DNA from 4 places in the Megasphaera sp. genome. Region 3 is predicted to be linked to each of the others. Evidence: riboswitches for the same ligand, from Rfam matches in the RefSeq annotation. Region 3 holds a riboswitch; each other region holds the start of a gene.

Region 1 (7,959 bases), 530 kb from region 3:
ATCTTGAAAGCCGAACAGTGTAAAGTGACGCGCAATGCCCATCGCATCGCCCATACGAAAGAATTGTACAAATAATAGGAGAGATGAACTATGTTAATTAAACCGACTCTTGAATCCCTGATGACTAAAGTGGACAGCAAATATACGCTGGTTACGCTGGCTGCCAAACGGGCCCGCCAGCTTACCGATGGCGACGAACCCCTCGTCGACGTCGATACGACGAAAGTAGTTTCCATTGCCATGGAAGAAATCGACCAGGGCAAGATCACGTATGAAGCACCGCGTGACGGCATTAAATAACACGGAGGTGTTTTCCATGAGCTTGGAAAAGAAAAAGATTGTCTTAGGAATCACTGGCGGCATTGCGGCCTTCAAGGCAGCTTCTATTGCCAGTCAGCTCCGCAAGCGGGGGGCCGAAGTCAAATGCATCATGACCGACCATGCGACGAAACTGATTACGCCCTTGACGATGCGGGAAATTTCCGGCAATCCCGTTGCCGTATCCATGTTCGACGATGTGCCTGAATTCAACGTAGAACACATCGCCCTGGCCCGCTGGGCCGACGTCTTCGTCATCGCACCGGCGACGGCCGACATCATTGGCAAGATCGCCAACGGCATTGCCGACGACATGCTGTCGACGACGGTCATGGCTACGACGGCACCGGTCCTCATCGCACCGGCTATGAATACCAACATGTATCTCAACCCCATTACTCAGGACAATATGGCCAAGCTGAAGAAATTCGGCTATCATTTCATCGCTCCCGACAGCGGTCATCTGGCCTGCGGCATCGACGGCGTCGGCCGCCTGCCCGAACCGGATACCATCGTCGACTACATCGAGCTCCTGGCCTGCCGCAATGACCTCCTGAAAGGGAAAAAGGTCATCGTCACGGCTGGCGGCACGCGGGAACCTATCGACCCGGTCCGCTTCATCGGCAATCATTCCAGCGGCCGCATGGGCTTTGCCATCGCCAAGGCTGCCGTCATGGCCGGTGCTGAAGTCACCCTCGTCGCCGGGACGACGGATAACCTCAAGACACCTGTAGGCCTGGCCCGCCGCATTGATGTCGGCAGTACGCGTGACATGAAAGCTGCCGTCGATTCCTATTATGACGACTGCGACCTGGTCATCAAAGCCGCAGCTGTCGCCGATTACCGTTCGGCCCATCCGGCGGAAAACAAGATCAAGAAAAACGACGATACCCTGACCATCGAAATGGCCAAGAACCCGGATATCCTCTATGGCCTGGGCCAGCGCAAGACCCATCAGACCCTGGTCGGCTTTGCTGCCGAAACGACGAATGTCATCGAATACGGCACGAAGAAGCTCAAGAAGAAGAACCTCGACATGCTCGTCGCCAACGACGTCAGTGCCGAAGGAGCCGGCTTCAAAGGGACGACCAACATCGCCACCCTGCTTTTCCCGGACGGCTCTATGGAAAAATTAGAAAAAATGGATAAAGACGAACTCGCTGCCATCATCGTAGCCCGCGCGGCTGCCATTATGGCGAAAAAGAATAGTTGATAGCAGGGAGTTTGCAGAAAAAGGACTGTCGCATGTGCGACAGTCCTTTTTAGCAGTCAGCAGCTAGCTGTTAGCAGTTAGCAAATGAATTTAACTTTAAAAGTATCTTTACAAACTATGGGCCGATCACAAAAAAATACACGGCCCGTGGCCTTGTGCGTAGGGGACGCCTGGAAGGCGTCCCGCTGTGATATTCGATCATAGCCCATTCGGGCTTAATAGTATGTTTTTTTAATCACGAACCACGAGCCACTAACCACTAACCCGCCCTACGATGGCTTTGGCGAAGCCGTTGAGGTTGGTCGGGCCGACGGAGAGGATGGGGCAGTTATTTTCTTTGGCTTCCGTAATGGCCCAGCGGACGAGGGGCGTCTTGCCGTCTTCCAGGTTGACGACTAAGAGGGACGCTTCTTTCAGCATCCGGTCATCGCCCGGCTGGCCGCTGATGAGGAGGACGGCACCGAAACGGCGCTGGATGCGGCGCTGCCAGTCGGGATCGCCGCCGGCCAGGGCTATCTGACGGCCCGTGAGGAAGCGGTCCAGCTGGCGCGTATAATCGCGCTGGGTCATGAAGGAGGGCAGGTCCAGGCCGCGGTCTTCCGGGTCCCGGACGGAACGCGACGCTTCCTGGGGCGTCACTTTCCGCGGCGCCTGGCCTTTGGTCATATCCGGCCGCACCTGGCGCTTGTTGAGTTCCTTGCGCAGGGCCAGGAGTTCGGCAATCTGGCTGGATGCCGTTTCCTTTATCTTTTCGATATACTGTTCCTGCTTGCGGATACGGTCTTCATACTGTTTGCGGTCCTGTTCGCGGCCCGTCCTTTCCGCATCGAGTTCCTGGCGCAGCCGTTCCAGTTCAGAAAGGACGGCCGTGCGGTTCTTGGCTTCCAGGCGCAGGCGCAGGAGTTCTTCCCGGTCGGCGTCCATCTGGGCTTTTTCTTCCCGCAGCTGCTGAAGTTCTTCTTTTTCTTTGCCCATCATCATGGCCGGCGTTTCCTGGCCGCCAGTGACGGCTTCGTCGGACCAGGGCTGGTCGCAGATGACCATGAGATAGATGCCCAGGGCATGGGCTGCCGCGTGCTTGGCCATCTGCACGTCTTCAAAGACGTCGGTCAAGCCGAGAATCTGACTGTCCGTCTGGAGCATGAGCAGGTCGATGATGCCCATATAGGAAAAAGATTCCATAGTCTGCGCCATATCGTAGCGTTCGAGGTGGATCGTGCCGGCGTAGATTTCTTCCGGGTTCTGTTTGGACGTATAATACGTATTGATGAGCAGCCGGTCGGCCGTCCGTTCGTAGATGCGCAGTACCAAGGCGTCTTCCTGGTCTGTGCCGGTGTGGCGGCTGAAGGTCAGCCGTTCCTGGGAAAGAAGGGTCGTCACCAGGCTCGGGGTCTTGTACCATTTGCCGAATACTTCTACCCGCTTGGCCAGCCGCAGGTCGCCGGGCTTGCTGCAGGTTGCATAATCAAAATAAGGGTCGTTGAAGAATATATCTCTAGGCCGCAATTTGGTCATATCTAATCATCCTTTCTATCTTCTCCATTATAACCCTGCCTATAGGGCAACGTCTAGTAGACAATGTTTTTTAGGCATAAAAAACACTTGCAAAATAGGCGGACTTGAATTATAATGGATGAGCAAACCAAATAAAGAACCATCAAGAGACGACGGAGGGACTGGCCCTGTGATGTCGCAGCAACCTTCAGCTATGAAAGGTGCTAATTCCAGCAGTGATATACTGGCAGATGGGGATTAGAAGCCCCTCTCATGAAGTCATGGATGAGGGGAATTTTTTTTAAGGAGGATCACTCATGGCAAAAAATCGTGAATTCTTTACATCCGAATCCGTCACCGAAGGCCATCCCGATAAAATGGCTGACCAGATTTCGGACAGCATTTTGGATGCCATTCTCGCAAAAGATAAAAACGCTCGCGTTGCCTGCGAAACCCTGGTAACGACTGGTATGGTACATGTCGTCGGTGAAATTTCTACGACGTGCTACGTCGATATCCCGCACATCGTCCGCGAAACGATTCGTGACATCGGCTATACCCGCGCTAAATATGGTTTTGACTGCGACACTTGCGGCGTCCTCGTTTCCCTGGACGAACAGTCCCCGGACATCGCTATGGGCGTCGACGATGCCTTGGAAAAGAAAGAAGGCAATACGGATAAGTTCGATACTATCGGCGCTGGCGACCAGGGCATGATGTTCGGCTATGCTACCAATGAAACGGACGACTACATGCCGCTGCCGATTTCCCTGGCACACCGCCTGGCACGCCGCCTGGCCAAAGTCCGCAAAGACGGCACACTGCCCTATCTCCGTCCCGATGGCAAGACCCAGGTCACTGTCGAATATGAAGACGGCAAACCGGTCCGCATCGATACGATCGTCATTTCGGCACAGCACAGCCCCGAAGTCGGCCGCGAACAGATCGAAAGCGACCTCCTCGAATTCGTCATCAAACCGGAACTGCCGGAAGGCTTGTTCGACGACAAGACGAAACTCTTCATCAACCCGACTGGCCGTTTCGTCATCGGCGGTCCTCAGGGCGATTCGGGCCTCACAGGCCGTAAGATCATCGTCGATACCTATGGCGGCATGGCTCGTCATGGCGGCGGTGCCTTCTCCGGCAAGGACCCCACAAAAGTCGACCGCTCGGCCGCTTATGCAGCCCGTTACGTCGCCAAGAACGTCGTCGCTGCCGGCCTGGCCGATAAATGCGAAATCCAGCTGGCTTATGCCATCGGCGTAGCCCGCCCGGTTTCCATCCACGTCGAAACCTTCGGTACGGGCAAAGTCCCGAACGAAAAGATCGTCGAACTCATCGAAAAGAACTTCGACCTTCGTCCGGCTGGCATCATCGCCATGCTCGACTTGCAGCGCCCGATTTACAAACAGACCGCTGCCTATGGCCACTTCGGCCGCAACGACCTCGACCTGCCTTGGGAAAAGACAGACAAAGCCGAAACGCTCCGCAAAGAAGCCGGCTTATAAGAGGCGGTTCGATAAACTGAACATCCAGAAAAGAGGCTGTCCCATTAAGACAGCCTCTTTTTGGGTATTGAGTTTGCAGTTTGTAGTTTTTTAGTGCGACAGCCCCATACAAAGGAGGTGTCCTTTTGATTGCTGAAATCATCATCAATACGACGGCGAAACGGCTGCAGCAGACTTTTTCCTATACCGTTCCCGATGGTCTGGCCGTCCGCGTCGGCAGCCGCGTCCTCGTGCCCTTTGGTCATCGCCGGGAAGAGGGCATCGTCGTCGCCCTCCATGAACAGCTGGACGAACCGGCCGATTTCACACTGAAGCCCGTCGAAGGCCTGCTTTCGACGCAGACCGGCTTCCAGGAAGAAATGATCCGCACGGCCATCTGGATCCGCGACTACTATGTCTGCAACCTTTCCGAAGCCCTGCGCCTGTTCATGATCGACAAGAAGGGCCTGGTCCGCCAGGAAATCTTGTCCGTCGGCCCGGCTGCGCCTGTGAGTCCTGAAGGGCGGCAGCTCCAGGCCTATGTCGCCGACAAGGGGAGCCGTGAAAAGGGCAGCCTTGTCCGCCGCTTCGGCAGGGACCTCGTCGAAACGGCCCTGGCCCGCCAGGTCCTGACCAGCCGGACTTATTACAAGAACCAGATTGCCGACAAGATGGAAGACTGGCTTTCCTTCGTCCACGATGATGACGAAGACATCCTCCACGGCCGGCGGCGCCAGCAGGAACTGCTCCAGGCCTTGAAAGAGAAGGGGGAAGGGGCCGTTTCCTATTGGCAGGGCCAGGGCTACAGCCGCGACCTCATGCGCCGTCTCTGTGCGACAGGCCTGGCCCGCTGGAGCCAGCGGCCGGCCAGGACGACGAATATCCTGCCGACCCTTTCTGGCGATGCTCCCTTTACGCTGACACCGGAACAACAACAGGCAGTTAAAGTTATCGGAAGCGATGAACAAGGAAAAACCTACGTCCTCCACGGCATCACCGGCAGTGGCAAGACCGAAGTCTACATGCAGCTGGCCAGCCAGGTCCTGAAAGAAGGCCGGCAGGTCGTCGTTTTAGTGCCGGAGATCGCCCTGACCGGGCAAATCGTCCGCCGTTTCCTGCGCCGCTTCGGCGACGATGTCGTCGTCATGCACAGCCAGCTTTCCCAGGGTGAGAAGCGTAACAACTGGCTGCGTATGCAGAACGGGACGAGTCATATCTGTATCGGTGCCCGGTCGGCTGTCTTTACGGCGGCCCAGTCCATCGGCCTGTTCATCGTCGACGAAGCTCATGACAGTTCGTATAAGCAGGACGAAGCGCCGCGCTATCATGCCGTCGCCGTGGCCCGCCAGCGGGCTGCGTACTACGGCTGCCCCGTAATTCTTGGCAGTGCCACGCCGGCGCTGGGCGACTACTATAAGGCCCTGCAGGGCGATTATGTCCTGGTCGAGCTGACAGAGCGCGTCGGCCAGCGGCCCCTGCCTTCGGTCCAGGTCGTCGACATGCGCGATGAATTGGCCCGCGGGAATTACCGCGTCGTTTCCGATTGCTTATTGAATCTCCTGGAAGAGACACTGGCAGCCCGGCAACAGGCCATCATCCTTCTCAACCGCCGCGGCTTCTCGACATTCGTTATGTGCCGCAAGTGCGGCTACGTCGTCAAATGCGATACGTGCGACGTGGCCATGGTCTACCATCGTCAGGCCGCCCACCTGCGCTGCCATTACTGCGATGCCGAAAAGCCCGTGCCGACGGTCTGTCCGTCATGTGGCAGCAAATACATCAAATTCTTTGGCAGCGGCACGGAAAAAGTGGAACAGCAGCTCCACGAACTCCTGCCGTCGGCGCGCATCATCCGCCTCGACCAGGATACGACCAGCCGCAAGCACAGCGGCGACCGTATCATCGAAGCTTTCCGCCGTCATGAATATGACATCCTCCTGGGGACTCAGATGGTCGCCAAAGGCCACGATTTCCCCGGCGTCAGCGCCGTCGGCATCTTATCGGCCGACAGCCTGCTCAATATCCCGGCCTACTGGGCTGGGGAACGGACCTTCCAGCTCCTGACCCAGGCGGCTGGCAGGGCTGGCCGCGGTGATATCCCGGGGCGCGTCGTCATGCAGACCTACGCGCCGGACCATTACGTCATCCAGTGCGCTGCCCGCCAGGATTACCGGGCCTTTTATGACCAGGAAATCCAGTTCCGGAAAGAATTGGGCTATCCGCCTTTCCAGGAAATGGCCAAGATCTTAGTCCAGGATGAATCAGAAGAACAAGTCTGGCGCAAGGCCAACGACGTCGCAGCGGCCCTGAACAGCTGGAACGGGGACCACGGCGATGAAGTCGCCGTCATCGGTCCTTACGAAGACGTCATCAAGAAGATACGCAATAAATACCGCCTGGTCCTGTCCCTGACCGGAAAAGACCTGACAGCCATCAAAAAAGCCATGCAGCGCATCCCGGCCTGCTGGCAGACCGGCGTCCTCATCGATGTCGATCCCGTATAATCGTGGGGAATCGCACCTGCCTGTTCAGTCCGTCTGGGATGTGAGTACATTCCCACATCGGGCAGGAACGGGCGCCCCACGTGGCGACCCTTACAGTGCAAAATAAAAAATGAAAGAAGCATTCTGAGAAACTTCATGGCCATGGCGCCCTTCAGGATACGTCCGGAACCGCCCTCAGTGTTACTTCTTCCATTGCTGACGATGTAACATAACCTTATAAATGTTGTCAATTACGGCAGGAGAGAAATGGGCTATTTCAAGCAATTCTGATGAATCTATAGCATTTCTGGCGATTTCATACTATAATAGAAAAAAATAAGCATTTTTACTATTACAATGAGGTGAAAGTTACATGGCAGTACTTACTATTATTAAAGCCGGGGATCCCGTCCTGAAAGCGACGGCGAAACCCGTTACGAAAGTGAATAAACATATAAAGAAATTGCTCGACGACATGGCAGAAACGATGTATGCTGCTGAAGGCGTAGGCTTAGCTGCGCCGCAGGTCAATGAATCGCTGCAGCTCATCGTCCTCGACGACGGCAACGGCCTCATCGAGCTCATCAATCCGGAAATCCTGGAAAAATCGGACGAAACCAATGTCGATACCGAAGGCTGCCTGAGCATCCCCGGATATTACGGCAAAGTGGAACGGGCTTCCAAAATCAAGGTCCGTTCGCTGACACGTCACGGCAAGACCGTCATCTATGAACCGGAAGGCTTCCTGGCCCGTATTTTCCAGCATGAAATCGACCATCTCTATGGCCATCTGTTCATCGAAAAGGCGACGGATTTACAGAAAGTAGGGGACTAATGGATAAGTTACGTATCGTATTCATGGGGACGCCGGACTTTTCCGTCCCGTCCCTGGAAAAATTGGCCCAGGCCGGCTATGATATCGCTGCCGTCTACAGCCAGCCCGATAAACAGCGGGGACGCGGCA
Region 2 (7,959 bases), 1.1 Mb from region 3:
AATTTCAAGGTTCCTATGATGAAGGGGGTCAAATCTCCGCGATTGATGTCGGCATCGGTATGTGAAAACAGGTCGTAGTATCTTTTGCGGTATTTTTTGATTAAGATAGAAACTTGCAGGGCTATTGCGGGATGTAAATGCAATGCCAACAAATAAGACGTGATGAATCGCGCCATTCGGCCATTTCCATCATAGAAAGGATGGATGTAGCCAAAGAAATAGTGAAAGATAGCAACACGGATTAAATAAGGGATGGTCTTGTCATTCAGCACATCGAGGGCTGCGTCCATCATTTGAATGATAGCTGATTCCGGATAGACTCCTTGATGGATAGTTTTTTGTGCCGGTGAGACGATGTCGACACGATCCTTACGAAAGATTTTCCCATCAGGGAGATTTTTGGGGTCATCTCGTTTAATTTCATCGGCCAGAAAATCGTCGAAAAGCTGGCGGATATCCTGGCTGGTAGTTAAAGGGATGTATTCTTTTTGAATGATTTTGATGTATTTGTTGACGATGCTGCCCAGACGGTAAAATGACTGTTCCGATTCGGGGACGGAAAAAGCCATCAAGATTTCTTTCCTCGTACTGCGGACGCCTTCAATGTCATTGGTCGATTTGATTTCATCAACCAGGGACGTATGCAAAAACTGCGAGATAGCGGCCGGTGGAACTTGATGTATAATGTCAAGACAGTCCATGACTTCGCTGGCAATTTTTTCCAAGGATAAGGCGATTTCTTCGCTATAGCAGAAAAAAGCAGGATGGCTTTGCCAACGATGATACTGCTTTATCGCCAAAGGCAAATGACGGCTAAAGGGGCTGTGAAACCGTTCCTGATATACTTTTTCCCATATTTGGCTGTCTTTGTAATAGAGTGAATACAGGGATTCATATTTCATGGCAGTTACCTCAAAAAAAGCGATTTTTGCTATCTCATGATTCTGAGACCTCAAAAAATGGAAATTTTGAGGTTTCACTTTTATTATACTCGGCAATTGATAATATGACCAGTATAGAGCTCAGGTCGCAGTTCGCAAAAAAATACACGGCCAACGGCCTTGTGCGTAGGGGGCGACCTTTAACCTCTCAGACCGCCTTTGGCGGCCTGCGACCGGCGGGGCCGTCAGGCCCCATATTCGATGAACGACGAACGACCTACGATGAACGACTTTTTAGGCCCCAATGTACTGTTTGCGAAATATTTTTCTTGCTATTCATGGGGGAATTGCGTACAATAGGGCTGTATTTATTAAAATATCAATGCAAAGGAAGAGGATAGGGAGAGAAGACATATGAAACATTTGAAGATAGCTTACAGCTTTGATGTACAGTATTATTTCGTTGACAGCGACCGGGAAATCGTGCCTGTTGAGCAGACGGATTTCACCGATGTGGCCGTAGCGGTTATTTCGGACCAGGATTTTGCCTACATCGACAAGATCGATGAAACGGGATTCGGTATTCCCATCATGGTCATCATGCCGGGCGGCGAGAAGATGCCGGACCAGTATATCGACAAGGTCGATGTCGTCTTTACGGAAGAAATGGTCAATAAGAGCCGCTGTATTTCGACGGCCGAACGCCTGGCCAGCCGCTATGAACATGCTGTGCTGCCGCCGTTTTTTGCCGACCTCGTCGATTACGTCAGTGAAAAGAATACGCCTTTTGACTGCCCGGGCCATCAGGACGGCCTGTTTTTCAAGAAGCATCCGGCAGGACGCTATCTTTATGATTTCTATGGACCTCATATTTTTCAATCCGATATCTGTAATGCCGACGTGACCCTCGGTGATTTGCTCATCCACGAAGGGCCGGCTTTGGAAGCGCAGGATTTTGCAGCCGAAGTCTTCCATGCCGATAAGACCTATTTCGTCCTCAATGGCTCTTCGTCGTCCAATAAGGTCGTCACCAATGCCTTGCTGACGCCTGGCGACTTGGTTCTCTATGACCGCAACAATCACAAGTCCGTCGCTCTCGGGGCTCTCATCCAGGCCGGGGCGACGCCGGTCTATTTGGAAACGGCCCGCAATCCCTATGGCTTCATCGGCGGCATCGACGCCCACTGTTTCGATGAAACGTATCTGCGCCAGCTGGCAGCCGAACGGGCTCCGGAAAAAGCCAAGGCCAAGCGGCCTTTCCGCCTGGCTGTCATCCAGCTCGGCACTTATGACGGGACGCTGTACAATGCCCGCTACGTCGTCGACCGCATCGGCCATCTCTGCGACTACATCCTCTTTGATTCGGCCTGGGTCGGCTATGAACAGTTCATTCCCATGCTCAAGGATTGCTCGCCGCTGCTCCTCGATTTGCATGAAGACGATCCGGGCATCATGGTCGTCCAGTCGGTCCATAAGCAGCAGGCTGGTTTTTCTCAGGCTTCGCAGATCCACAAGAAGGACAACCATATCCATAACCAGCCCCGCTACTGCAACCACAAGACCTTCAACAATGCCTTTATGGCCAATGCGTCGACGAGTCCTTTTTATCCCATGTTCGCCACTATCGCTGTCAACGCCAAAATCCATGCCGGTGCGGCTGGCCGCAAGATGTGGATGGACTGCGTGAAAATGGGTATCGAAGCCCGCAAGGATATCCTGCGCCGCTGCCACTATATCCGGCCGTTCGTGGCACCGACGGTCTACGGCAAACCCTGGCAGGATGGCAATACAGATGACATGGCCAACGACCTGGCTTATTTCACCTTTGAACCGGATGCCAAGTGGCATGCTTTTGAAGGATACGGGCCGGGGCAATACCTCGTCGACCCCTGCAAATTGTTATTGACGACACCGGGCATCGACGCTGAATCGGGACAGTACGAAGATTTCGGTATCCATGCCAACATCCTGGCGACGTACCTTCGCGGTAACGGCGTCATCCCGGAAAAATGTGATTTGAATTCGATCCTCTTCCTGCTGACACCGGCTGAAAATAAGAATAAGATGCGCCTCCTCGTGTCCCAGCTGGTCCGTTTTGAACGCTTCGTCGACCACGATGTCCCCATGCAGGAAGTCCTCCTCGGCGTCTACAACTCACATCCGGACCGCTACGCCGGCTATACGATTCGCCAACTCTGTCAGGAAATGCATGATTTCTATAAGGCGCGGAACGTCAAGGACCTGCAGAAGAAACTCTTCCGTCGGGAATACTTGCCGGAATACGCCATGAATGCCCAGGATGCGCAATACGCTTTCATCCGCGGCCAGGGTGAGCTGGTGCCCCTCGATGAAATCGAAGGCCGCATCGCCCTCGAAGGCGCTCTGCCGTACCCGCCGGGCGTCCTCTGCGTCGTCCCGGGCGAACGCTGGTCCCATACGGCAGTCCAGTATTTCAAGGCCCTGGAAGAAGGCCTCAATGAATTGCCGGGCTTCGCCTCGGAAATCCAGGGCGTCTATCTGGAAAAAGAAGACGATGGACGCATCCACGCCTATGGGTATGTGCTGAAAGAGTGAAAAAAAGAGAGACTGTCGTATTAAGACAGCCTCTCTTTTTTTCACTGTAGGGGTCGCCACGTGGGCGACCCGCTAGAGATTTGGCAATGCATTCCCTGAACTTGAGACTCGCTAATGTTCTGGGACGGGCTTGCCACGTGCAAGCCCCTACTATAGAGGTGATGTACAAAGATTTCTATAACAATGTCTTTACGGCTTCGGCGATTTTTTTGGCGATGTACGGGTTATTCATGGTGTAGACGTGGATGCCGTCTACGCCGTTGGCCAGGAGGTCGGCGATCTGGTCGATGGCGTAGGCGATGCCGATGTCGCGCATGGATTCGGGAGTGTCACCGTATTTTGCAATGGCCCGCTGGAATTTGATGGGGAGTGTAGCGCCGCACATGGTGACCATGCGTTCGATTGAGCTTTATTGGTGACGGGCATGATGCCGGCTTCGATGGGGACGTTGATGCCGGCGATTTCACAGCGTTCGAGGAAGCGGTAGAAAAGGGCGTTGTCGAAGAATAGCTGAGAAATGAGCTCGCTGGCACCGGCGTCGACTTTGGTCTTCAAGTTGCGGATGTCGGCAGCCAGGGTCTTGGCTTCGGTATGGCCTTCGGGATAGCAGGCGCCGATGACGTTGAAGTCCGGTTCCTTTTCTTTGATGAAGGCTACGAGGTCGCTGGCATGTTCAAAGACGTGAGCCCGTTCGCGGCCCGGTACTTCGTCGCCGCGCAGGGCCAGGATGTTTTCGATGCCCGCTTCTTTCAATTCTTTCAAGTTCTGCAGGGCTGCTTCTTCCGTGAGGTAGATGCAGGGCATATGGGCCGCCGTTTCGCAGCCTAACTGCTTGATGTACGTAGCGACTTCGACGGTACGGTTGCCGCCCGTGCCGCCGGCGCCGCAGGTGACGCTGATGAAGTCAGGATGGAGCTGGCTCAGCTCGTCCAGGGTCGGATAGACCGTTTCGACGGGAATGTCCCGTTTCGGTGGAAAGACTTCAAAAGAAAAGACCGTTTTTTTGGCAAAAAGCTCATTCGTATGCATGTATATGAATTCCCCCTCAATATCAAACGTCAAACATCCAACTTTTATTAGAAGCTCGGCAGGATTGCGCCCTGGTATTTGTCTTCAATGAATTTCTTGACTTCCGGAGACTGGAGGGCTTTGACGAGTTTCTGGATTTCCGGACGATTTTCATCGCCTTCACGGATGACGAGGACGTTGGCGTACGGCGAATCCTTCGGTTCCAGGAAGAGAGCGTCTTTCAGCGGATTGAGGCCGGCTTCCATAGCGAAGTTGGTGTTGATCAAAGCGATGTCTACGTCATCGATGGAACGGGGAATCTGAGCGGCTTCGAGTTCGACGAACTGGAGATGCTTGTCGTTCTTTTCGACATCCTGTACGGTCGATGTGATGTTACCGCCGTCTTTCAAGCCGATGAGACCGGCACTCTGCAGGATGAGGAGGGCGCGACCGCCGTTGGTCGGGTCATTAGGAATGGCGACTTTAGCACCATCCGGCAGGTCTTTCAAATCCTTGATTTTGTGGGAATAAATGCCCATCGGTTCGACGTGGATCTTGGCGATGGCTTTCAGTTTCGTGCCGTGTTCGTTGTTGAATTTGTCGAGGTACGGCGAATGTTGGAAGAAGTTGGCATCCAGTTCCTTGTCGTTGAGGGCCAAGTTCGGTTTGACGTAATCCGTGAATTCGACGACTTTCAAGTCGACGCCTTCTTTGGCCAGGAGCGGCTTGATTTCGTTGAGGATTTCGCCGTGCGGTACGGGCGTAGCGCCGACGGTGACCGTCGTGTTCTTGGAAGACGAGCCGCTGGAAGCGGAATCACTGCCGCAGCCGGCAGCCAGGAAAGCGACGGCCAGCAGGGCCGAAGCGGCGAGAAGCGAGAGTTTCTTGAGATTTTTCATGAAGATTCCTCCTAACAAAATATAGAATAATATAGACTATCCTGTTCCGTCATTTTATCCATAAAAAAGACCTCTTTCCGAAAGAGAAAGAGGTTTGATGGCTGATTCTTTATCTCTCGGAATAATCCGCAGGAATTAGCACCGTCATCGTCGGTTGCCGGGTTTCATAGGGCCAGTCCCTCCACCACTCTGGATAAATGTCGTTCTAAAGTTGTCTTGATTCTTAGTTTATCATGGATAGGCTATTTGTCAAGGTCTATCTTAAGGGCATTGACAAAACTATACTTAATGGCCAGAGTGCCGGCAGCAGCGACAAGGAAATCAAGATCGGAGCCACAGCGGGTCCTCATGCTGAAGTCGTCGAAGCCGTGGCTAAGGAAGCGGAAAAACAGGGGATTCACATCAAGGTTGTCGAATTTTCCGACTACATTACGCCGGACAAGGCCCTGGCTGATGGAGATATTGACTTGGTCAGCTATCAGCACAAGCCATTCCTGGATAATTTCAATAAGCAGAATGGCACTGATTTAGTGCCTATCGGCAATACGATCCTCATGCGCATGGGGATTTACAGTGATAAATATAAGAGTGTCGACGCTTTGCCCGACGGTGCCGTCATTGCTATCCCCAATGACCCGACCAACGGTGGCCGCGGCTTGGCACTCCTTCAGCGGTCTGGCCTCTTGAAACTCAAGGACGGTGTCGGTTTCAAAGCTACACCGGCTGATGTTGTCGATAATCCCAAGCATTTCCAGTTCAAGGAAATCGAAGCGGCCCAGTTGCCGCGCAGCCTCGGTGATGTCGATGCCGCTGTCATCACTATGAATTACGTCATGAGCGCCGGCCTCAACGTCAAAGAACAGGGCATCTTCCTGGAACCGAAAGACGAACCGCTGGCCGTCATGGTCCTGGCTGTCCGGGCTCAGGACAAGGACAACCCGACGTACAAGAAGATTGCTGAAATCTTCCATTCCGATGCTGTCAAGAAGTTCATTGCCGATAAATACAACGGCACCATCGAACCGGCTGAATAGGCGGGCCTAAGGCTTGACAATAGGCGCGTTACAAGTATATAATAAAGCAAAATCTAAATGGATTTGTCGATGAACGAAACGAGTATATCCGATTGTGGCAGTTCCAGCGAGCCGATGGCAGTGGGAGTTCGGCACGGACCGGCGGATAGAATGGATTCGGGAGATGCGGCCTGAACGGTGACCAGTAGGGTGCGACGGTGTATTTCCACCGCTATCAAAGAAACGTGTATCGCTTATGCCGTACATGTAGAGCTGGACTCACTGAGTCAATCTGGGTGGCACCGCGGAAGAAATCAAACCTTTCGTCCCTGTATAGGGACGGAAGGTTTTTTTGTGTCTTCAAATAGAAGGGGAGAGAAAGATGCTGGAAATGAAAGATGTCAGTTTCAACTACGGCAATGGCGTGCCCGTATTGGAACATGTAAATGTACAGATCGGTGAGGGCGAATTCATCGGTCTCGGCGGCCGCAACGGCTGCGGCAAGACGACGGTGACGCGCCTGCTCATGGGGCTGGAAAAGCCCGTATCCGGGGAAATCCTGTATGACGGCAAGGTCATCAACGATGACGATGCTTCTGTGCGCAGCCATTTCATGGGCTACGTCTTCCAGCGGCCGGAACGGCAGATGTTCCGGCCGACGGTCCGTGAAGAAGTAGCCTACGGGCCGCAGCAGCTGGGCATGAGCCGCGACGAGATCCGCCAGGCCGTCGACGAAGCCCTGGCTGCAACGGAACTGACGGAACTGGCTGAAGCCTATCCGCCCAACTTGAACCGCGGCGAAAAACAGCGCGTCGCCATTGCATCAGCCATCGCCATGCATACGAAATATATCGTTCTCGATGAACCGACGAGCGGCCAGGACAGTGAAGACAAGGACCAGCTCATGGCCTTGCTGACGGACCTCAATAAAAAGGGCATGACCATCCTCATCATCAGTCATGACATGGATATTTTCGCCGAATACTGTCAGCGCGTCCTGGTCATCGGCAATCATACCAAGGCCTTCGACGGGACGCCGCAGGAACTGTTCACCCAGCGCGATGATCTATATGACCTGGGTCTGAGCCGGCCCGATGCCGTCACTTTATCCATGGCGGTTCCTGATTTTCCTTATTGTAAATCGATGAAAGAATTTACGACAGCCATGCTGGAACGGATTGGAGGTATGAAAAAATGATGAAGAATTTGGTCCCTGTTACGAAATTGATCGGCACCTTCGCCTTTTCCTTTTGGGCCCTGGTCATGCATACGACGCTGCCCCTGGTCATCTTAGTCGTCATCGAACTCATCCTCTTGGGATTATGCGGCAGCCTGTCGCGCAACCTCAAGGCCGTCTTCAGCCTGGCCGTCTTCGCCGTCTTCCTGGCTGTCGTCCAGCTCCTGGGCGGCGGGTCCCTGGAATCGGCTTATGTCACGGGCCTGCGCATGCTGGCCATGACCATCGTCTTCATCATCTTGCTGACGACGACGCGCCTGCAGGATTTGACGGCCGCCCTGGTCAAGCAGATCAAGATACCTTATGAATATGCCTTCATGTTCACGGCGGCCCTGCGCTTCGTACCC
Region 3 (7,959 bases):
GATCGCGACGCCCAAGGCCGATGTCGAACAGGTCGCAGCCGTCATGATCCTGGAACACTTGAAGGTTCTTCCTGTCGTGGACAACAAGCGCGTCGTCGGCATGATCACCCGGGCCTGCATCCTCAAAGATTTGTACCGGGAATGGAAGTATTAGACCTTTGTGACTAGTCACTCTCTGCCTCGTGTGCTATAATATTATAATCGAATGATTTAGGCAGCGGCCGCTGCCGCAGAAAGTATTTCACGAGGAGGCACTTAATGGATACCAAAGAACTCGTCATCGTTGTCGATTTTGGTGGTCAGTATAACCAGCTCATTGCACGGCGCGTCCGTGAAAACCACGTATACTGTGAAGTATACCCGTATCACAAAGCAGTTGCAAAGATTAAAGAACTTCAGCCCCAGGGCATCATCTTTACCGGTGGTCCTGGCAGCGTCTATGAAGATAATGCGCCGAAGATCGAAGAAGAAGTCTTCCATCTCGGCATCCCCGTCCTCGGCCTCTGCTATGGCATGCAGTTCATGGCCCAGACCTTAGGCGGCGAAGTCAAACACGCCGACATGCGCGAATTCGGCAAGACCGAAATCGATGTCAATACGGCTTCGCCTTTGTTCAAAGGCCTGCAGGAAAAAGAAATCGTCTGGATGAGCCATCAGGACTACGTCGCTTCCATCCCGGAAGGCTTTGAAATCGTAGCCCACACGGCCAACTGCCCGGTCGCTGCCATGCAGAACCCGGCTAAGAAGCTCTATGCCATGCAGTACCATCCGGAAGTGCTCCATACGGAACACGGCAAGGAAATGCTCCATAACTTCCTCTTTGAAGTCTGCGGCTGCACCGGTTCGTGGACTATGGCCAACTATGCCAAGACGGCTATTGCCAATATCAAAGAAACCGTCGGCGACGGCAAAGTCGTCCTGGCCCTTTCCGGCGGCGTCGACAGCTCTGTCGCAGCAGCCCTCATCTCCAAAGCCGTCGGCAGCCAGCTGACCTGTATCTTCGTCGACCACGGCCTGCTCCGCAAGAACGAAGGCGACGAAGTCGAAGCGGCCTTCAAGGACAGCGGCATGAACTTCATCCGCGTCGATGCGTCGGAACGCTTCCTGAAGAAACTCGAAGGCGTCAGCGACCCTGAACGGAAACGGAAAATCATCGGCGAAGAATTCATCCGCGTCTTTGAAGATGAAGGCCGTAAAATCGGTTCCGTCGATTTCCTGGCCCAGGGGACCATTTATCCCGACGTCATTGAATCCGGTGCCGGCGATGCAGCCGTCATCAAGAGCCATCACAACGTAGGCGGACTTCCGGCTGTCGTCGATTTCAAAGGCCTCATCGAACCGCTCCGCAACCTCTTCAAAGACGAAGTCCGCGAACTCGGTGCCGAACTGGGCTTGCCAGAATACCTCGTATGGCGCCAGCCTTTCCCGGGACCGGGCCTGGCTATCCGCGTCATGGGTGAAATCACCAAAGAAAAACTGGCCATCCTCCGCGATGCCGATGCCATCTTCCGCGAAGAAATCACCAATGCCGGCATGCAGCGCGATATCAACCAGTACTTCGCCGTCCTGACCAATAACCACTCTGTCGGCGTCATGGGCGACTTCCGTACCTATGACTACACCTTGGCCCTGCGCGGCGTCACCACGACCGACTTCATGACGGCTGACTGGGCGCGTATCCCATACGACGTCCTCGATAAAATTTCCAGCCGCATCGTAAACGAAGTAGACCACATCAACCGCATCGTGTACGACATCACCAGTAAACCACCCGCAACGATTGAATGGGAATAGTTGCAAATTGCCTCACAAATCGCTTAACCAAGCCGTTTGTGAGGCTTTCTTTTTTTCAAAAGTTCCAAAAGTGTACCAGAAAAATTTAAAAAACCTTTTTTAGGGCCTATTTTTGCCAAATTTCTCGAACAAAAAATGTGCATTTTTATACGTATAAAACAAAAGCGGTTACAAAAGCCGAGTAGATTTGCAATGTAAAAATATACACGGCCAACGGCCTTGTGCGTAGGAGCCGACCCGGACAGGGCGGCCTGCTGCGATATTTAACAACACCTTGTTCTGACATTATGGAGAGCCTTTACGAATCACGAACACCGAGCTGCGTGTTTTTCCTCGGTTTCATATGCGGCTTCGCCGCGAGATACTCAAATCGTATTACGAACATGTGCCACTCGTCATAAATTACGGCTACGTACAGGATTCACGCGGGCTCACCACGTGTGAGCCCCTACGATGCGGCTTCGCCGCGACGAACTTATGATTGTATTACGACCATGTGCCATTCGTTATAAATTCCGGCTATGCACAAAATTCACGCGGCCTTTTTGGCCCGTCAGGCGCCGACCATAAGAAGGCGCAGGACGGTTGCCAAAACGGACAGCTGTAGCTGTCCGCCTTTATCAGGACGCCCCCTACAGAATCGCAGCCAGGCGATAAATGGAAACAACGTTCACCGGATACAAAATATACACGGCCAACGGCCTTGTGCGTAGGCGCCGACCCGGACAGGGCGGCCCGCTGTGAGATTTTACCGTAGCCTGTTCTGATATAATGGCAGGTCTTTATGAATCACGAATCACATGATGTGTCATTAATTCTGAATTTACAAATTTCCTTTGCAGGACTTTATAAGTTTTTTGTAGAATCTATATAGCATATATTGAGATTGAGAGGTAAGTCTTTTTAAGGAGGATGAGGCATATGATGAAACGAATTGTAAGTATGTTGCTACTTACTGGAACTTTATTGATAGGAAATACAGTGTTTGCCTTTTATGCAGATGAAAGCTCTGCTGTTAATCTTGGGATGGTTCAATCTTATAGCCGTTCAGCAATCAACGTTATTGATGATGACGGTACGGCGTATACTTTTGTTTATGACAATAGGCCTCATTCGGACTTAGGTTTTTGGAAACTTGAAAGCGAAGACCAGTGGCATCAATGGGAATTCGGCTTGCAACAACAATCTCACATGGAACAATTGGCTAGCTGTGGTTTCTATGCGTTGAAGACTCTTGGAAAATTGTAAGCGCTTGTGAAACGGGAAGGGCGTTATTATGAAGAAATTACTTATTTTCACTCATCCTTCGGGAATGTGTGGATTGAGCTTTGGTGTGGAGAATGGTAAAATCGTTTCGATTACAGCCTATATGGATCAATAGAGAGGGTACTCTACAAACGAACTAACAAGTCTCTTTTCTGGTGCCGGTCTTACAGTGGCAGTAGGTTATGATATTACAGGAGGCATGACGTATGGATTATCGCAAATTTGGTGAAACTTATTATATCCGGATGGATAAGGGGGATGAAATCATCAGCACGATTCTGGGAATCTGTCAGAAAGAACAGATTGCATCGGCCATTTTTTCGGGCATCGGCGGGTGCCGTTCGGCAGAAATACAGACGTTCATCCCAGAAACGGGCAGTTTTGAAGTTCAAGAGCTGAAGGGGATGCTGGAGCTGGTTTCGTTGACAGGCAATATCGTCAGCGATGATGATGGAACTTATTTTCATCATACTCACGCTGCTTTTTCTTATAAACAGGATGGGGAACATCATGTTGCGGCAGGGCACATCAAATCGATAGAGGTACTGTACACGGCAGAAATCGAATTGCGCCCCGTTATAGAAGGACGGATTCGGCGGAAATATGACCCAGAAACGGGGACCGGCTTTTGGGATTTCGGGCCAGAAACGGATTAAGCTGGCCACTGTCTTGTATCTCCCGATTGGTCGGCACTTCTGAGGATCTTTTCACTTTATACTTTATTTTCAAATGAAAGGATTGACAGAACATACCTAATAGTGTACTATTTGGGTAAACATTTTATATGTTTGATGAATGAATATCAATCATCCAGAGCAGTTGAGGGACTGGCCCTATGATGCTGCGGCAACCTCCGTGGGGACGGAAGGTGCCAATTCCAGCGGGAGTTTTCCCGGCAGATGAGCGAGAAATGGAAGGGATTTTGCGCGTCATCTGTAGCTGATGGCGCGCTTTTTTTATGGCTTTGTCATCGGCACGTCTTTATTTATTTTGTAAAAGGGGTGTTCGTATGAGTAACGAAGTATCTGCACAGGCCGTCAACCGGTCGGGCCTGTTGCGAAGCGAAGACTGGTGGGCCGTATGGCTCGGATTATTTATCGTCGTCCTCGGTGCCGGACAGATCTGGCACATCGATTTGCTCGGCTGGGCTGCTAAGTTCGGTGTCTGGATCGACCCGTCCAAGGCGGTCGGGCCGGGGTCGAAAGGGTTTGCCTGGCTCGGCAGTATCGGGTCGTTAGTGGCGACGTATGTATTTACCCTGGTCGTAACGTCTATCGGTGCGTATTTCATGGGGACGAAGGTCAAGAAATTCGTCGCCGGTTATACCGTGATTTACTGGATCACCATGGCGGCGACGGTCATCGGCAATTATGCTTATCTGGCAGCGACGCCGAATAAGCGGGAAGCTTTTAACATCGGCTGGTCCTTGAGTCTTGGCGAATTGGGCTTTGTCATTGCCCTGCTGGCCGGGCTGGTCATCGGTAATTTTTTCCCGAAAGTGACGCGTTTCTTATCTGATGCTGCCAAACCGGAATGGTACATCAAGACGGGCATCGTCATTTTGGGCATGAATATCGGCATCCAGGCCATCAGTGCCCTGGGGCTGGCCGGTACGGTCATCGTCCGCGGCATGTGCGCCGTCGTCGAAGCCTACCTGATTTACTGGCCTATCGTCTATTTCGTGGCCCGGAAATTCTTTAAATTCACGCCGGAATGGGCAGCTCCCATGGCGTCGGGCATTTCCATCTGTGGTGTCGCCGCAGCGATTGCTACGGGCAGTGCCATCAAGGCGCGCCAGATCATCCCGACTATCCTGGCATCGGTCATCATCGTCTTCGTTGCCGTAGAATTGCTCATCCTGCCCTTTGCAGCTGCTTATTTCCTGCCCAGTGAACCGATGGTCGCCGGGTCCTGGCTGGGCCTGGTCATCAAGAGTGATGGCGGTGCCGTCGCATCCGGGGCAATCGCAGATACGCTCATCCGCAACAGTGCGCTCCAGCAATTCGGCGTCAATTACCAGGAAGGCTGGATCCTCATGGCTGCGACGACGTCCAAGGTCTTCATCGACGTTTTCATCGGCGTCTGGTCCTTCATCTTGGCTATCGTCTGGTCCATTTACCATCTCAATGACCCGCGGGCAGCCGTCGCATCCGGGGCTGGCAAGGTTTCCAAACGGGAAATCTGGGAACGCTTCCCGAAATTCATCATCGGTTTCGTCCTGGCCCTGGTCGTCATTTTTGCAGCTGGCTGGCTGCAGCCGGGCATCGTCGACGCTGCGAAAGCCGGCGCCGGACAGGCTAACCTCCTGCGGGCCGTCTTCTTTGGCCTCTGCTTCTTCTCTATCGGCCTGGTCACGAATGTCCGCAAGCTCTGGAAATCCGGCCTGGGCCGTGTCATCGGCGTCTATGCCGTAGCCCTCGTCGGCTTCATCATCTGGGTCGGCCTGTTCATTTCTTACATCTTCTATCACGGCATTGTTCCGCCGACATTATAACTTCATCATAGAAAGGATTAATTGCTATGGCATCGCGAATCACTTCTGCCGCATCGACGGCTGACGAATATTACTACAACCAAACCGTAACCCCGACAGACGCTGCGACCCATACGGGACAGCTCGAACGGGATGCAGACGAATATTTCCCCTTGCAGCCCATCGAAAAAAAACTCTGTGCCTATTCCCTGGGATTGGGCCTGGGACTGATGGCCTTGTTCATCGTCATCTTTGAAGTCTTCGGCTGAGGCTTATTATGGAAAAGGGCTGTCGCACGAAGGTTTCTGCCATCATGCGAAGCCCCTTTCTCTTTAAAGTTTGTAGTACGAAGCTTGTAGTTTGTAGAAAATAGCTTTAAATTTAAAACCATTCACTAAAAACTAAAAACTGCAAACTTAATACTCAAAAAGAGGCTATCTTAATGCGACAGCCTCTTTTTGCTTTCCTCGGATTCAGCTGCGGCTATGCCGTGATAAACTCATGAAATAAACGAAGCGCGCTGGTCGCAGGTAGCAGATTGCAAAAATAGCCCCAATCGGGGCATTCATAGGGGCCGACCTTTAACCTCTCAGACCGCCTTTGGCGGCCAGCTCCCCTATAAAGGGAGCCTTGTGCGGCCCGTTGCGAGATTTCATCACAGCCCATCTGAGTATAATGGCAGGCTTTTACGAGCCACGAGCATCTGTCATGGCACCGGCTATTCACACAAGTCGCGGCGGTACGCCCTTTGGGACGTCCCCTACGGAATCGCAATCAGGCGATAGAAATGAACGAAGGTCCCAGACGGGGCATTTTTTACGAGCCGAGGGTCACTCGAGGCGATGTCGTTATTCTAAATATGTTGCCGCAAGGCGGCATTTGACTCTGAGGCGGCCTGCGAACTGCGGTCTGCGACCGGCGGGGCCGTCGGCCCCAAAATTCGATGAACGACTTTACGCCCGGCCGTCAGGCCTCTATCAAAGTTAAAAGGACTAGCGCATGAAGGTTTCGACCATATCATGTGCTAGTCCTTTTTTTGAGGAGATAATCAGATTTTACCGCGTCTTATATCCCTGATATTTGTCTTTTAATTTCGTATTGTCTTTCAATACTTGGACGATGGTTTTTCCTTGTTCGAGTTCTGTTTCGGCTTTGGTGGCTTTATCGGACAGGTAGGATGCGTCTTTTTGCCTAAGAGAAGGGTCTTGTCGTCGTTCCAGAATTCGCCTTTGTTTTCGTTACGGCCCTGGATCAGGAAGAGGCTGTCGCCATTTTTGTTGGCTGCGGCGAGGTCGATGCCGTGTTTTTTCTGGTAAGCTGCAATGCCGGCGCAGAGGGCAGCGTCATCGGTGCGCGTCCGGTTGATGACCAAGACTTCTTTCGTGTCTTTGAATTCGGTGCAGAAGTTGAAATCCCCCTGGGAATCCATAGCCGTGAAGCTGGGGCCGTGGCCTTTGTATTTCGGTACCAGGATTTTTGCCAGTGTTTCGGCTTTACCGACGCCCTGGGTCTGGGGATGGAGGTCGTAATCGTACTGATTGAGGTAACGGCCATTGGCGTCTACTTTGTTGGTCATGGCCAGGACATCTTTGACGCCAGGGACTTTGAAATAGGAAACGGCTGCGCGGATGGCGTCTAATTTATCAGCTGGGATCCCCGTCATGAGGACGGACTTCATCTGTGTCGGCGGGACGGCGAATTGCAGATGATCGAGCTGCCAGACTTCCAACTGTTCGCCTACGTCGAGGATGGATGTCGTATTGTCGAAATCGAAGACGGCATAGGGATGATTGTTTTTATCGTAGTTCGGCGAATCTTTGCCGTAAGCCGCGATGAAGTCGTTGATTCCCTGGCGGACCGTAGCGTCCCAGCGGGGGCTTTGGACGGCTTGGGCTTGTCATGATTCCTGGCCTCCTGTACCGTAGTTGACATTTTTACATACTGCATTATAGGCCCGGATTTTTTTGGATTTGTATAAAGTATGACAGCACTTTACAACTTTTACGCTACCTCGGAAGTTGACGAAACCAGTTTACACAAGGCCTGCACTAAGTCCGTTGGATTTTTTGCGGTTTGGGCTTTAGAGACCAAAGTGCCTAAAAATATTTCACGCTGTATTTGCCAGCTTATATGGCTTCGCAGCTCTTGTGGACTGGCGTTTTGGTACTTTGCAAAATGCTTGTCCAGATACGGCAGCATTTTCAGGCTGCTGTGAACGAGGTTTACCAGGTTCACCCTATGTTCAATACCATTTTGGCGGCGAATCCGGTAGGCATTCAGCGACCAGAAGGCCTTCTGCTCATAGTAGTTGGTTTCGATGGCCCAACGCAGCTTGTACAGCTTCAAAGGATAATAGTCCATGCCTTCTGCCGGTGCGTCCCGTAGGATCTTTCGTTCCTGCCAGGCGCAGCTCATATGCAGGTCAC
Region 4 (7,959 bases), 910 kb from region 3:
CGTGGTTCGTGACTCGCAGCCTCCCCTTGAGAGGGGAGGTGGCCTGAAAGGCCGGAGAGGTTAAATTTAATACCATCCGCTAACAATGGACCAGAAAGGGCCGCCCTTTGGGACGGCCCCTACGATGAAATAGGCTGTCGCACGTGCGACAGCCTATTTTGTCATGCTAAGTCCGTATAGAATTTTGCGATGTATGCAAAATCGGTAATTCGTTGTTCCTTTATCGTTAACTGATGTATAATAGGAATAACTACTTTTTGGAGGCGAGTTATCTTGTATACGAAAGCGTTATTGACCGACCTGTACCAGTTGACCATGATGCAGGGCTTATTTTTTGAAGGCAAGCACGAACAGCAATGCGTGTTTGACCGCTATTACCGGACCAATCCCTTCCAGGGGGGCTATACGGTCGTGGCCGGGTTGGAACATCTCATCGATTATGTACACAATATACATTTCAGTGACGACGACCTGGCCTATCTGAAGAGCACCGGTTTTTTCCAGGACAAATTCCTCGATTACCTGAAAGACCTGCGCTTTACGGGCGACATCTATGCCATGCCCGAAGGGACCGTCGCCTTTCCTCAGGAAGTGCTCCTGCGCGTCCAGACCAAGAAGGACGAAGCCTTACTGTTAGAAACGTGCATGTCCATGATCATGAACCATGAAAGCCTCATTGCCACCAAGGCTCGCCGCGTCCGGACGGTGGCTGGTAAGGACAACCTCATGGAATTCGGCCTGCGCCGGGCCCAGGGGAAATCGGCCGGTGTTTACGGCGCCCGTTCGGCCATGATCGGCGGCTTTAACGGGACCAGCAACGTCCTGGCTGGCGCCAAATTCGGCATGCCCGTCTTAGGGACCATGGCTCACAGCTGGGTCATGAGCTTCTCGTCGGAACTGGAAGCTTTCCGCGCCTATGCCCGCCAGTACCCGAACAACCTCATCCTCCTGGCCGATACATATAATACGCTGAAACAGGGCGTCCCCGATGCCATTACGATCTTCAAGGAAATGAAGGCTGCCGGCACCCTGCCCAAGGCTTATGGTATCCGCCTGGATAGCGGCGACCTGGCTTATTTATCGAAAGAAGCCCATAAGATGTTTGCCGATGCAGGCTTCCCAGATGCCATCATTGCGGCCTCGAATGACCTCGATGAAAACCTCATTTCCGAATTGAAAGCCCAGGGCTGCGCCATCAACTCCTGGGGTGTCGGCACGAACTTGATTACGGCCAAGGACAGTCCGTCCCTGGGCGGCGTCTTCAAACTCGTCGGCCAGTATGACGATGGCAAATTCGTGCCGAAGATCAAGATGAGCGACAATGCCGAAAAGATTTCCAATCCGGGCCTGAAGAACGTCCTGCGCATTTACGATAAAGATACGGGGAAAATGAAAGCTGACATCATCATCCTCGAAGGTGAAAGCATTGACGAATCGAAAGACCTGCTCCTCCAGAGCGATAAGGCACCGTGGCGCTCGCGGACGATTCCTGGCGGGACTTACCGTGTCCAGAAGATGCTCGTCCCTATTTTCCAGAAAGGCGAACTGGTCTATCAGAAACCGGACCTCAAAACCATCATGGCCTATGCAGACCAGCAGGTCCAGACTTTGTGGCCCGAATACCTGCGCCTGGTCAACCCGGAAGAAATGTGGGTCCAGCGCAGCAGCAAGCTGTCGGCTTTGCGCGATAAAGTCTTGAAAGAAGAATCGGCTCATTTCTTTTAGGGAGATGATTCCATGAAGGGAGCTATCATCGGCGATATTGCCGGCTCCATCTATGAATTCGATGAAACCGCGGAATCCCTGGATTTTCCTTTATTCGTTAAAAACAGCCGTTTTACCGATGATACGGTGACGACTGTAGCCGTAGCGGCAGCCCTGATGGAGGGGAAGGCATCCTGCTGCGGCTATATCGAACCCTTGCGGCGCCAGCTCCGCTACTGGTGCCGGAAATATCCCGACGCCGGTTTTGGCGGCCTGTTCCGCCGCTGGTTCCTGGCCGACGAGGCACCGGCTTACGGCAGCTATGGCAATGGGGCGGCTATGCGCGTCAGCCCGGCTGGCTGGATTGCCGATACTCTGGAGGAAGCCCAGGCGCTGGCAGAGCTGACAGCCGTCGTCAGCCATGACCATCCCCAAGCCATCAAGGGTGCCATTGCCGTGGCGTCGGCTATCTTCCTGGCCCGGCAGGGGAAGGAGAAAGAGGCGATTGCCGCATATCTGCGGTCGCATTTCTATGATCTGTCCCGGACACTGGCCCAGATACGGCCGTCTTATGGCTTTACCTGCACGACGGACGATAGTGTGCCAGAAGCCATCGAATGTTTCCTGGAAGGGACGGACTATGAAGATACGATCCGCAAGGCGATTTGGCTCAACGGCGATACGGATACGCAGGCAGCCATTGCCGGCAGCATTGCCGAAGCCTATTATGGCGTGCCCGATGCCTTGTGGCAGCAGGCCCTGCCATATGTCGGTGACGAAGAAATGAAGGGCGTCATTCGACAGTTCTATGAAAACTATATTGGTTCGAGGGGGAACTCTTTTGATTTCAACAGAGACAAGCAAGAAATATGAAAAACTCCAGCAGATCTTAAAGGACATGGGCAGTGTCGTCGTCGGCTTTTCCGGCGGCGTCGACAGCACCTTCCTGACCTATGCGGCTCACCAGGCTCTGGGGGACCGGGTCCTGGCCGTGACGGCCGTTTCGGCGACCCTGCCGGGCAGTGAAGCGGCTGATGCCAAGGCCATGGCCAAGGTCATCGGCGTCGAACACCGCCTGGCCCATTCGACGGAATTCGAGGACCCGGACTTCGTCCAGAATCCGCCAGATCGCTGCTATATCTGCAAGAAAATACGCTTTACGTCGCTCGTGGCCCTGGCCAAGGCCGAAGGCTATCAGTGGGTCGTCGACGGGGGGAATGTCGATGACCTCGGTGATTACCGGCCGGGTATGAAAGCCCTGCAGGAATTATCCGACGCCGTCCGCAGCCCGATGATCGAAGCAGGCCTGGCCAAGGCGAATATCCGGGCTTTGTCGAAGGAATTCGGCCTCCAGACCTGGAATAAGCAGAGCGCTGCCTGCCTGGCCAGCCGCGTCCCGTATGGCGTGGAACTGACGCCGCACCGCCTGGCTCAGATCGATGCGGCCGAAGCCGCCGTAGCGCCTTACGTCCAGGGGTCCCTGCGCGTCCGCTATCACGGCGATGTAGCCCGCATCGAAGTCGCCGTCGATGAAATCCCGTCGGTCCTGGCTCATCGGGAGGAAATCGTCCGGGCCATCAAGGATACGGGCTTTACGTACGTCACCCTCGATTTGGGCGGCTATGAAATGGGCAGCCTGAACGACGTAATCCATACTGATGAGGAAGTAAAGTGATATGGCTATTTCCAAGAAAGTAAAAGATGAAATGCTGCAGCGGTTCCAGGACCAGTACGGTATCATGAAACCGGCTCTGCACTATAATTCTCCTTTTGAATTGATGATTGCCGTCATCTTGTCGGCCCAATGTACGGATGAACGGGTCAATATCGTGACGGCCGGCATGTTCCCGGAATATAACACGCCGGAAAAGATGCTGACCCTGGGGACAGCGGGACTGGAAGAAAAGATACGGACCTGCGGCCTCTATCGCAGCAAGGCCAAGAATATCCTGGCCAACTGTGCCATCCTTTGTGAAAAATATCATGGCCAAGTGCCGCAGACTTTCGATGAGCTGGTGAAACTGCCCGGCGTCGGCCGCAAGACGGCCAATGTCCTGGTCAGTATCTTGTTCAATACGCCGGCCATTGCTGTCGATACCCACGTCTTCCGCGTGTCCAACCGTCTGCAGCTGGCCCAAGGGACGACGCCGCTGGAAGTCGAAAAGGGCCTGCAGAAGGCCATTCCCAAGGAATGGTGGAGCCGGGCCCATCATTGGCTCATCTGGCATGGCCGCCGGGTCTGCAAAGCCCGCAAGCCTTTATGCGACAACTGCTTTTTGGCTGACCTTTGTCCCAGTTGTCAGAAGTAAAACGTTAAATCAAAATAAATACATTGACAAGTCGTTAAAAATTTTATAAAATAACACCAATACAGACAAATTTCATAAGTTATATCGAGAGCAGCTGAGGGACGGGCCCGATGACGTTGCGGCAACCTGCCTAAGGTAAGGTGCCAATTCCTACAGGCTATTCCTGAAAGATATCATTATGACTGAGGCGCAGCTTGGAGGCAGCGCCTCTTTTCTTTTGGCGTATTATGTACTTATTTTCACATCATTCAATCTTGATTTTCCCGCCCCAGCTCGGTTTGAACAGCGGCAGCGATTTCCTGTCCGGCCTGGCTGGCCTGACCCTTTCGGGTATTTTTCTTCCTATCTTCACGCTCATCGTCATCGGCCTCAACGGCGACGTCCACTCCATTACTGAACGGGTAGGGAAGAATACGTATAACGTCCTCCTGGCAGCCCTCATGCTGGTCTGTACCTTCGTTTCCATTCCCCGTACGTGTGCGACGGCCATCCAGCTCGGCATCCAGGGCAACCTGCCGGCAGCACCGTTCATCCCGCTGGTCATCGCCTATTTCGTCATCAGCTTCTTCTTTGTTGCCGACCAGAACAACGTCATGGACCGCATGGGCAAATACCTGACGCCGCTCCTGGCCCTGATCCTGGTCATCGTCGCCTTCGTCGGCATCTTCAATCCCCTGGGGACACCCGTCGCTCCGGCTGTGGACCATCCCTTCGTCAATGCCTTCCTCGGCGGCTATAACACGGGCGACGTCCTGGTCAGCTTCATCATGGCAGCTGTCTTCATCAGCTCCATTTACGGCAAGGGCTATAAGACCGTCGGCCAGCGCAATAAAGTGCTCATCTACTGTGGCATCGTTTCCTTCGTCCTGCTGCTCATCATTTACGGCAGCCTGCTCTACATGGGCGCCTGCGTCAGCGGTGACTATGCGCAGAACATCGGCCGTGCGGAACTCCTGGTCGCCATCATCCAGCGCGTCGGCACGTGGGTCATGGTTCCCATGGGCATCGCCGTCGTCCTGGCCTGCCTGACGACAGCCATCGGTCAGATTGCCGCCGTTGCCGAATTCACCAGCACGGCTACGGGCAACCGCATCAGCTATAAGCAAGTCGCCGTCGCCTGCTGCATCTTGTCGGCCCTGACGGCCCTCCTCGGCGTCGACGGTATCGTCACCTACATCGGCTGGATTTTCGGCGTCTGCTATCCGCCGTGCCTGGCCCTCCTGGTCCTGGGCATCATCGGCCGCTTCATGCCCAACAACGGTGCTTACAAAGGCTCTGTCTACCTGGTCACGCTCTTCGCCCTTTTGGAATCCCTGCCGGGTCTGAGCAGCCTGGGCTTTGCTAAAGCCATCGTCGCCGCTACGCCCCTGTCCACATACGGTTTCGGCTGGATCGTCCCCTTTATCATCGGCCTCATCGGCGGCTCCATCATCGGCCATTTCGTATCCGCCTCAGAACCCGTAGAAGCCGAAGCGAAATAAGATAGTTTGTGGTATGGAGTCTGTAGGGGGCGCCACTAAAAATAGACTGCCTTTTAGGCAGTCTATTTTTTTCCCCGACTTGCATAATCAATGACTTATCTCTATAATTAAAGAATAATCTCGAGTAAAAGGGGGTAATTTCATGGATTTGAAAAAACTATATATCGATGGCCAGTGGGTTGCGCCCTTGTCTGGCCAATATATTGACGTAGAAAATCCGGCGACGAAAGAAATCTTCGCCACTGTCGCCGCGGCTGGTGCCGATGATGTCGCTGCCGCTGCCCAGGCGGCTGCCAAAGCTTTCCCGGCCTGGTCGGCTATGCCGCTGGAAGACCGCATCACCTTCATGAAGAACCTGCTGGTCCAGATGATCAGATTGGAACCGCAGTTCGTCGACGCCGTCGTCAAGGAATTAGGGGCGCCTGTAGCCTTTGCCAGGACCAACCATATTGGCTACCAGTTCGTGCGGACCCAGTCGTATATCGACTTGGCACCGGAATTGCCACTGGTCGAACATCTGTCCCAATCCGTCGTCTACCGCCGGCCTTTGGGTGTCATCGGCTGTATCACGCCGTGGAATTATCCTTTAGGGCAGATTATCCAGAAAGTCGTACCGGCCTTGCTCGTCGGGGCGACAGTCGTCCTCAAGCCGAGTCAGCACACGCCGGTGACGGCGTACTACCTGGCCGAAGCCTTTGACCAGGCCGGTTTCCCCAAAGGCGTCTTCAATCTCGTCGCCGGCCGGGGCAGCCAGGTCGGCAATGCCATCTGCGACGACCCGAATATCGCCATGGTATCCTTTACGGGGTCGACGGCAGCCGGCATCAAGGTATCTCAGCGCGCCTTAGCTTCGATGAAGCGCATCAGTATGGAACTGGGCGGCAAGTCGCCTTTCGTCCTCTTGAAGGGGGCGGACTACGAAAAGGCTATCCGCATGTGCTTCAATTCCATTTTCCTCAACAGTGGCCAGACCTGTACGGCCCTGTCGCGCCTGATCATCCCGCGGGATGACAAGGAACAGATTGAACAGCTCATGCTGAAGATACTGCCGGAATATACTATTGGCGACCCGGCTCTGGAAACGACGAAAATCGGTCCTGTCGCATCGTATGACCAGTGGCAGACCGTCGATGCCTACATCGCCAAGGGCCTGGAAGAAGGGGCGACACTTCTGGCTGGCGGCCGTCCGGATGCGCCGGACCACGGTTACTATGTCAAGCCTGTCATCTTTACGGACGTAACCAATGACATGACCATTGCCCGCGAAGAAATCTTCGGCCCCGTCCTCAGCGTCATCGCTTATGATACCGTCGACGAAGCCCTGGCCATTGCCAACGATACGCCTTATGGCCTCAACGCTGCCGTCTGGGGACCGGACAAGGAAGAAGCCTCGAAGGTGGCAGCAGCCGTTTTGTCGGGCAACGTCTACGTCAACGACAGCCCGCGCGACGTCACAGCGCCTTTCGGCGGCTTTAAGGACAGTGGTATCGGCCGTGAAGGCGGCAAAGATGGGATGTTGGAATTTACAGAACCCCAGGCCATTTTTAATGCATAAACAGTTATAGGAGGAGTTTTAGCGTCATGAATTTCGATGAAGAAGCCATGAAAATCCGCCGCGGCAAACACGGCGTTATTGAAACCATTCCCCGGGAAGTCCTCAAGACCCACGACGACCTGAGTATTCTCTATACGCCTGGCGTTGCCCAGCCGTGCCGGGAAATCACTAAGGACCCGGATTTGTCTTTCGACTTGACCTGCCGTGGCAATATGATCGCCGTCGTATCGGACGGGACCCGCGTCCTCGGCCTGGGCGACATCGGCCCGGAAGCTGCCATGCCGGTCATGGAAGGGAAATCCATTCTCTTCAAGGTCTTTGGCGGCGTCAATGCCGTTCCTATCTGCCTGGATACAAAGGACCCAAAAGAATTCATCGAAACCGTGAAGCGCCTGCAGCCGTCTTTCGCCGGTATCAACCTGGAAGACATTGCCTCGCCGAAATGCTATGAAATCGAACAGACCTTGAAAAAAGAAATGGATATCCCTGTCTTCCATGATGACCAGCACGGTACGGCCATTGCCGCCCTGGCCGGCGTCATCGGTGCCTTCCGCTATGTCCATAAGGACTTGAAGACAGCCCGCATCGTCATTAATGGGGCAGGGGCTGCCGGCGCTTCCATCGGCCGCCTCCTGGTCCGCGCCGGAGCTCGGAACGTCACCATGGTCGACCGTCCGGGGATTCTCTACGCTGGCATGGAAGGGCTGAACCCGGTCCAGGCGGAACTGGCATCCCTGACCAATCCGTCCCATGCCCACGGGACCCTGGCTGATGCCGTCAAAGGGGCCGACCTCCTCCTAGGCGTATCGGCACCGCATATTTTTACTAAGGAAATCATCCAGGCCATGGCCGACGATGCCGTCGTCTTCGCCATGGCCAACCCCATCCCGGAAACGGACTACGCCTCTGC

What was found. A riboswitch is a leader RNA that binds a small molecule or an ion and turns the genes downstream of it on or off. The one in region 3 is predicted to bind S-adenosylmethionine.
Region 1: another riboswitch for S-adenosylmethionine. It lies ahead of metK (methionine adenosyltransferase); the one in region 3 lies ahead of ACFWUB_RS02770 (putative sulfate exporter family transporter).
Region 2: another riboswitch for S-adenosylmethionine. It lies ahead of ACFWUB_RS08070 (MetQ/NlpA family ABC transporter substrate-binding protein); the one in region 3 lies ahead of ACFWUB_RS02770 (putative sulfate exporter family transporter).
Region 4: another riboswitch for S-adenosylmethionine. It lies ahead of ACFWUB_RS09565 (branched-chain amino acid transport system II carrier protein); the one in region 3 lies ahead of ACFWUB_RS02770 (putative sulfate exporter family transporter).

What each region holds. Positions count from the first base shown of each region.
Region 1 covers NZ_CP181255.1:32,118-40,076, forward strand. The annotation lists gene gmk (guanylate kinase) at 1-75, shown strand, start outside; gene rpoZ (DNA-directed RNA polymerase subunit omega) at 91-300, shown strand; gene coaBC (bifunctional phosphopantothenoylcysteine decarboxylase/phosphopantothenate--cysteine ligase CoaBC) at 317-1,531, shown strand; gene ACFWUB_RS00195 (hypothetical protein) at 1,784-3,046, opposite strand; SAM riboswitch class I at 3,183-3,283, shown strand; gene metK (methionine adenosyltransferase) at 3,343-4,533, shown strand; gene priA (replication restart helicase PriA) at 4,659-7,016, shown strand; gene def (peptide deformylase) at 7,369-7,830, shown strand; gene fmt (methionyl-tRNA formyltransferase) at 7,830-7,959, shown strand, end outside.
Region 2 covers NZ_CP181255.1:1,677,186-1,685,144, forward strand. The annotation lists gene ACFWUB_RS08055 (Fic family protein) at 1-902, opposite strand, end outside; gene speC (ornithine decarboxylase) at 1,296-3,455, shown strand; partial or broken gene metF (methylenetetrahydrofolate reductase [NAD(P)H]) at 3,631-4,484, opposite strand; gene ACFWUB_RS08070 (MetQ/NlpA family ABC transporter substrate-binding protein) at 4,532-5,362, opposite strand; SAM riboswitch class I at 5,469-5,562, opposite strand; gene ACFWUB_RS08075 (MetQ/NlpA family ABC transporter substrate-binding protein) at 5,596-6,396, shown strand; gene ACFWUB_RS08080 (energy-coupling factor ABC transporter ATP-binding protein) at 6,758-7,573, shown strand; gene ACFWUB_RS08085 (energy-coupling factor transporter transmembrane component T family protein) at 7,573-7,959, shown strand, end outside.
Region 3 covers NZ_CP181255.1:562,162-570,120, reverse strand. The annotation lists gene ACFWUB_RS02790 (CBS domain-containing protein) at 1-154, shown strand, start outside; gene guaA (glutamine-hydrolyzing GMP synthase) at 259-1,794, shown strand; gene ACFWUB_RS02780 (hypothetical protein) at 2,716-3,042, shown strand; gene ACFWUB_RS02775 (PPC domain-containing DNA-binding protein) at 3,267-3,716, shown strand; SAM riboswitch class I at 3,864-3,966, shown strand; gene ACFWUB_RS02770 (putative sulfate exporter family transporter) at 4,070-5,554, shown strand; gene ACFWUB_RS02765 (hypothetical protein) at 5,581-5,802, shown strand; gene ACFWUB_RS02760 (hypothetical protein) at 6,639-7,262, opposite strand; gene ACFWUB_RS02755 (transposase) at 7,535-7,959, opposite strand, start outside.
Region 4 covers NZ_CP181255.1:1,981,775-1,989,733, forward strand. The annotation lists gene ACFWUB_RS09545 (nicotinate phosphoribosyltransferase) at 274-1,725, shown strand; gene ACFWUB_RS09550 (ADP-ribosylglycohydrolase family protein) at 1,738-2,577, shown strand; gene larE (ATP-dependent sacrificial sulfur transferase LarE) at 2,546-3,379, shown strand; gene nth (endonuclease III) at 3,381-4,013, shown strand; SAM riboswitch class I at 4,092-4,190, shown strand; gene ACFWUB_RS09565 (branched-chain amino acid transport system II carrier protein) at 4,241-5,494, shown strand; gene ACFWUB_RS09570 (aldehyde dehydrogenase family protein) at 5,637-7,049, shown strand; gene ACFWUB_RS09575 (NAD(P)-dependent malic enzyme) at 7,076-7,959, shown strand, end outside.